Regions from separate parts of the Thainema salinarum CENA647 genome, predicted to be linked through region 1. Evidence: riboswitches for the same ligand, from Rfam matches in the RefSeq annotation. Region 1 holds a riboswitch; the other holds the start of a gene.
What was found. A riboswitch is a leader RNA that binds a small molecule or an ion and turns the genes downstream of it on or off. The one in region 1 is predicted to bind cobalamin.
Positions count from the first base shown of each region.

Region 2: it holds a riboswitch for cobalamin, as region 1 does, so the genes downstream of both, cobW (cobalamin biosynthesis protein CobW) here and AC286M_RS28180 (sirohydrochlorin chelatase) in region 1, are expected to answer to the same signal.

Region 1 is NZ_JBYJZJ010000022.1:4,888,629-4,892,043, forward strand. It holds gene AC286M_RS28175 (YbaY family lipoprotein) at 1-286, opposite strand, end outside; gene AC286M_RS28180 (sirohydrochlorin chelatase) at 463-1,569, opposite strand; adenosylcobalamin-variant (AdoCbl-variant) riboswitch at 1,614-1,687, opposite strand; gene dps (DNA starvation/stationary phase protection protein Dps) at 2,118-2,651, shown strand; gene grxC (glutaredoxin 3) at 2,715-2,984, opposite strand; gene AC286M_RS28195 (hypothetical protein) at 3,094-3,415, opposite strand, start outside.
Region 2 is NZ_JBYJZJ010000022.1:3,255,887-3,259,301, reverse strand. It holds gene AC286M_RS21080 (ferritin-like domain-containing protein) at 123-749, shown strand; cobalamin riboswitch at 923-1,133, shown strand; gene cobW (cobalamin biosynthesis protein CobW) at 1,532-2,590, shown strand; gene AC286M_RS21070 (energy-coupling factor ABC transporter permease) at 2,663-3,415, shown strand, end outside.

The sequences.
Region 1 (3,415 bases):
AAAAGCCATCCGTCAAGGAAACAGCGCCATAGTAGGGAACCGTATACTCCAAGCCCTGCATCGTGCGGAGCAGATCGCACCATGCCTGCTTGTCAGGACTCCAGACTTCACGAGTCAGGCAGTTATACCAAGTTGGCTCGTCGTCTGGTGCAGCAATTTGAGTAGTTGGAGCTTTATCTGAGTTTTGATCTAGAGATTCATCGAGCGACGTTTGCGCCACTGCCAAATGGCTCAATCCTGACCAACCCAATCCAGCGCCGAGGGCTAACGCAACGATTGTTTTCATGTTCTTTCACTCTTCACCAACGTTTTAACTCTATCGCTGGTTGATGATGCTGAATATTGCAGTTACCGATTTAGCAACTAAATTTGACTCCTTCCACTTCAAGATCTGCAAAAGATCCCAAAATGAGCAGTGGCTGCCGCGATGCGGCAGCCACTGCTCGTTTGAGGTTGGTAAAGTTAGGGAACTTGCCAAACTCGGTCGTGATAATCGGCAGGTTTGGCATAGGGATCGACAGCTTCGTGGCTGTGATCATGCCCATGCCCGTGGCTGTGACCATGATTGTGGCCATGACTGTGATCATGATGTGAATGCCCATGATTATGGCCGTGAGAGTGGCCGTGATCATCGCCGGACTTGGCCGCTAATCGGAACTTGCACATTTCACAGTTCATTTGCACTTCGCCCATCTGCGTTTCCAGCTCACGGCGGCGCAGAATCGCTAGCAGTTGGGGATGGATATTCATCTCCGGCAGGCAAGATAGGTGTATATGGGGAAACTGAGCCTGCTGCTGCGCGGTGATATCAAAAATTTTCTTGACCAGCACGCCCGTAAACATGAAGTAAGGCAGCACTACAATCCGCTTAGGTCGATACAGCCGCGCCCGCTCAAAACCCTCCTCCAACCGGGGATGCGTAATCCCAATAAAGCAGGTTTCAACCGTGTGATAGCCGCTGCCTTCCCACACCATACGCGCTAGCTTGGCCACATCACCATTGGCATCCGGATCGCTCGAACCGCGTCCGACAAAGAGTAAAACCGTCTCGCTGCGCTCAATTCCATAGGGATTATGCTCCGGCGTATCCAGTAGCGCCAAGCGATCGCGCCATAGATCTAAAATTTCAGGCGTAATCCCAAAGTGGCGACCGTAGTGAAACGTGAGCTGGGGGTGACGCTGACGGGCGCGATCCAGCTCGTTTGTCACATCAAACTTATTGTGGCGCGCCGCAAATAGCAGAATCGGCAGCACTGAAAGCTCTGTATACCCCTGCTCTACGCACTGATCAACGCCGTCTTGAATCGACGGTTCTGTCAGCTCGAGAAAGCAGGGCAAAACGGGTCGGGTCGGATCTAAAGATTGGTAAATATGGGCGAAATCCAGCAAGCGCTGACGACCATCGGCATCGCGGCTACCGTGCCCCACCATCAGGAGAGGTCGCTTGATGGGAAGCGGAGGTAACTCTAGCTGCGCGATCGCAGTTGCCTCTTGAGCCAGCAGATCAGCCTGAAACGCCTCAATCGACGCAACAGTTAAACGACTCGAATTGAGCGGTGTAGTAGACATGACAATCAGTTTCCTGTGCAACGCAGGAGAATAAACATCAGCATCAGCTAGTAGGCATTCTGGCTTTCACAGCTGCGGCACAGCACCGGACTTACACCGGATTTTCCCTACCTTGCCGACAAACTTGGCCGATTGGCGCTCTGTAATCTTAGCCCATTGGCAGAATCCAAACTCAAACGAGTCATGTACCTTAGGATCTTCTACTAATTTTTTTGCGGAATTTTAAAGAAGGGGTTGTCAAGTCGAAGTCATTATGAGTACACTTTAGGAGTAGCAATCGTGAGACTGATGTAATTTAGGTTTAACAATCCGATTCAACGGTATGCAGAGGTACGATGCGTCTTCACAGTTGCGGTAGTCTACAGTTGAATTCCTTTCGGCTGATCGCTCAGTTGGAATCGATGATTGAAGTTAATCTTGATTGCAGACTGGAAAACTTGCGCTATCACCGAAAAGTCAACTGCTTGAATTGCAGCTTCCCCTTATTTACCGTTTTTCCAACTAGCCTAAGTTTTTCGCATTACTCACACTAGGAGAGTCTTAAATTTATGACAGCCACAACATCTCGTCCATCCAAATCAAATCGCCGCTTCTATCCCACTCGGATCGATTTGCCGCAGGATGTGCGATCGCAGGTTACTGAAATCCTCAACCAAACCCTAGCCGCCACGTTAGATCTCAAAACCCAGACCAAGCAGGCTCACTGGAACGTCAAAGGCATGGACTTTTACCAACTGCATGAGCTGTTTGATGAAATGGCAGGTGAACTAGAAGAGTACGTTGACATGGTGGCCGAGCGCGTCACTGCCCTGGGTGGCACCGCAATGGGCACTGCCCGCCTCGCTGCGGCTGAATCGATTCTGCCCGAGTACGACCTAGAAGCCGTCACGGGTGAAGAGCACGTAACAGCTCTGGCTGAGCGCTTTGCCGCTTATGCTAAGCACGTCCGGGAAGCGATTGATACTACCGATGATCTGGGCGATGCCGATACGGCTGACCTCTACACGGAAGTATCCCGCACCGTTGACAAGCGTCTCTGGTTCCTCGAAGCGCACCTGGTCAAGAAAGGCGACGCGAAGTAGTTAATACTTGCTAAACAAGAATCCCCCTGCCGCGATGCGGCAGGGGGATTCTCGTTTAAACAACTAGGCTGCGCCGCCCTGTAAAATTTGGTCAAGTTTGCCCTGGGCATCAAGCTGATGAATGCCCTGACAATCCCCAACATAGTGATCATTCACAAAAATCTGGGGCACTGAACGTGGCCCACCCGTTCGCTTCGCCATTTTCGACCGAGCTGCTTCATCACCATCAATTTGGTGTTCCGTGTAGTCAACACCTTTTTTATCCAAAAGCGCCTTCGCCCGAATACAAAACGGGCAGCTACTCCAGGTATAGATTTCAATATTTGCCGCCATGCCGACCTCCAACTCATCCTGTTACAAAATATTACTTCTTATTCTAGGGGCTTGACATGACACCGTTGGGGGATCTGTCCAATATCGATTTGGAGAAAACTGGCGGAAATTAGAGAAAAACCAGATCAGACTGCCGCACCCAGCCCCGCACGACACCACTATCGACGTAATACATCGTCATCGTGCTCGAAACGCCGATCGCATCAAACACCTGTACAGCCGTGCCGCTGGGAATTGAACCGACAATGTTTGCAGAACTCAAATTGGGTGAAGCATAAACAGTCGCATTGGTCGTAGCGCGAGCCGTTGCGTTACTAGCCGCAGGCGGACGCGACGTACCGGGACGATCCGCCAACATAGGCGATGCGGTAATCATCAAGCTACTCATAAGAGTTAAAGTTGCGATCGCACCAAACCCCAAGACATTCCTT
Region 2 (3,415 bases), 1.6 Mb from region 1:
GGTGGGTTTCCTTCGCCCATCCATTGCAGTCCATTGCAGTGATGGTCTGGACAAAACGGGATCGGCAGTATCGACAAAATTGTGTACAGTGTATTTGGAGCTACAATTAACTATATATCTATTTGGATATTAAGACGCACCTGGGTTCTGCCATGCTAGACGACTTAGCTGCTGCCCTCTCCGAAGCCCTGCAGGATGAATACAAAGCTCGCGCCACCTATCGAGCCATCCTCAATCGGTTTGGGTCTGTTCGACCATTTATAAAGATTTTGGAATCTGAGGAGCGACACATTCAAGCGTTGCTGCCTCTATTTAATCGGTACGGTATTCCGGTGCCGGAGGATAACTGGCCTGCTCAGGTAGAAGTACCAGATTCTCTGGCTCAAGCCTGCGAGGGCGGCGTACAGGCCGAGATCGAGAATGGCGCAATGTATGAGCGGTTGTTGGCGATGACTGCGGCGTATCCGGATGTGCAGCAAGTATTTCGACAGCTCCAGCGAGCCTCCCAGCAGAATCATTTACCCGCCTTTCAGCGATGTGTAGCGCGAGCCGCTCGTCACTACGTGGAATCTGACCTAAGCGGACAGCAGTCTGCGGGTCGATTCCGTTTAAGTCCCTCCGGCTGTGGACAGTTCGGTTCTGAAGATGAAAGCCAGAGTGAAACGCCAGTCAGAACTGGCCGAGAATGGAAACAAGGACGAAGACGCCGCCACCGTCGTGGCAACTATGGTCAATCAAGACAGGGTTAGGTTTCAAACCTGTAAATAGCGTGAGTGATAGGCGCGATGCACCCCACCCACCCACACCATTTACAGATCTAGATCAGCAATCAAGACAGGACTGACACTACCGGGTTTTTGGTAAGTTAAGAATTCCTGCGCATCCAACGCTTGATGATCAGTGGTCAACAAAGGGTGATAGGATACGCTAACCTTATCGGTTCTAGTGGAGATCAGCCACTAGAGGAAACGGGGAAAGTGCAGTGAAAATCTGCCGCTGTCCCGCAGCTGTAAGCCAATTTTAGATTGCTGATTTTAGATTTTAGATTGAGCCATTAGCCTCTATTCCAAAATCCAAAATCCAAAATCCAAAGTTGTGTAAGTCAGAATGCCCGCCGATAAATGGTTGATGCTCTATCCCATCTGCGAGGTACGGATGATGACTGCTTTAGTATTATTTGGGTCGCGATTCTGTTGTTTTAGGAGCGTCGTTACAAAGCTCCAAAGGCAGGAATGGGGCTAGCCGACTGTGCTGCTGCCCTAACCATTGGTTTTGAGTCTTGGTGAGCCAGTTGTTTTGCAGGAAGCTCGCCTGATTTGCACTGATCATGTTTGTGCTAACCGCAATGTACGCATAATGTGCGATATCGCAGCCCATAGTTACAACACTTATGAGGTCAGTGCTGAGGACTGAGTGAAATACAATTCGCTGTCCTAACTCTGCTGCAATCAGTTGATCTCACTGCTGAATGTAAATACGAACGAAGAACCCAGTCTGCTGGTTGGTTAATTCAAATATTAGGAGCTATTTCATGCACAAAATACCTGTTACCGTTGTCACTGGTTTCTTGGGATCTGGTAAAACCACCCTGGTTAGGCACCTGCTGCAAAATAATCAGGGTCGGCGTATTGCTGTATTAGTGAATGAATTTGGTGAAGTTGGCATTGATGGCGAAATTCTGAAAACGTGCCAGGTGTGCGACGACGATGAGAACTCTACCGCTGAGCCAAACACCAATATCTTAGAGCTAGCTAATGGCTGTCTTTGCTGCACCGTTCAGGAAGAGTTTTTGCCCACGATGCAAGAACTGCTGAAGCGACGGGATGAAATTGATTGCATTGTGATTGAAACTTCGGGTCTAGCGCTCCCTAAACCTTTAATTCAGGCCTTTCGCTGGCCTGAAATTCGAACTGGAGCAACGGTAGACGGGGTGGTCACGGTTGTCGATGGCGATGCCCTCGCTCAGGGACAAGTTGTGGGAGATCTGGAAGCGCTGGAAGCTCAGCGGCAGACGGATGACAGTTTAGAGCATGAAACCCCAATTGAAGAACTCTTTGAGGATCAATTGGCCTGTGCCGACATGGTGCTCCTGAGCAAAACGGATAGGATGACCAGGGAAAGTTGCGATCGCATCCAGCAGTGGCTACAGCAACAGATTCCCGCCGGGATTAAAGTTGTCCCCTGCAATCACGGTGAAATTAGCCCAGACATCCTGCTCGGCTTCAATGCTGCGGTGGAAGACAACCTCGACAGTCGCCCCAGCCACCACGATACCGAGGAAGACCACGAGCACGATGACGATATCAACTCCATCTACGTGGAACTAGAGCAAGCCTTTGATCCAGAGCGGCTTATCGATCGCCTGCAAGCCTTGGTACAGCAGCAGGAAATTTATCGCATTAAAGGCTTTGTCGCGGTTCCAGGTAAAGCTATGCGGCTGGTGCTGCAGGGGGTCGGACAGAGATTTGATAAGTTTTACGACCGCCCTTGGCAACCGGCTGAATCCCGCAAGACCCAATTGGTCTTTATCGGTCATGCCTTAGATGCAGACAAGATTAATACCGCGATCGCAGCCCAAATCGCAGCCTGATTGGTAGGTGCATTCCTATCCAATCTGTTTCTTATCTAATCTATTTATCTGATCTGTGAGGTGTTTACGAATATGAGGAACACTCGAAGGGGATTGCAGGTTGCGGCTCTGGTGGGGCTTAGTGCTTACCTAGTTATCGCTCCTGCCGCACCGGCCCAGGCCATGCACATTATGGAAGGCTTTTTGCCCGTGCAGTGGGCCGTGTTTTGGTGGATTATATCCCTGCCGTTTTTTATTTTGGGGTTGCGATCGCTGATCCGAATCGCTGGCGAACATCCCGAGCTAAAACTACTGCTGGCCTTGGCTGGAGCCTTTAGCTTTGTCCTGTCAGCTCTGAAGATTCCCTCGGTTACTGGCAGTTGTTCTCATCCAACTGGCACAGGGCTAGGAGCCGTCTTATTCGGCCCGTCCGTTATGACGGTGCTGGGCAGTCTGGTGCTCATTTTTCAGGCCGTTCTGTTAGCTCACGGTGGCTTAACGACGCTAGGAGCCAATGTGTTTTCAATGGCGATTGTGGGGCCGTGGGTAGCCTACGGCGTTTATCGCCTCTTTGCCAACAGCGGTAAGCAGAAAGTTGGCATCTTCCTATCTGCTGCCCTGGGCGACCTCGTTACGTATCTTGTGACCTCTATCCAGCTTGCCCTGGCCTTTCCCGCCGCCAGCGGTGGCTTCCTCGCTGCCTTCCTGAAATTTGCAAGCATCTTTGCTCTCACCCAGATTCCTCTCGCGATCAGTGAAGGTCTGCTGACCGTACTAGTCTGGAACTGGCTCCAATCCTACGCAGTGGTAGAGCTACAGACGTTGAAAGCCCTGAAGGTAGGGGCT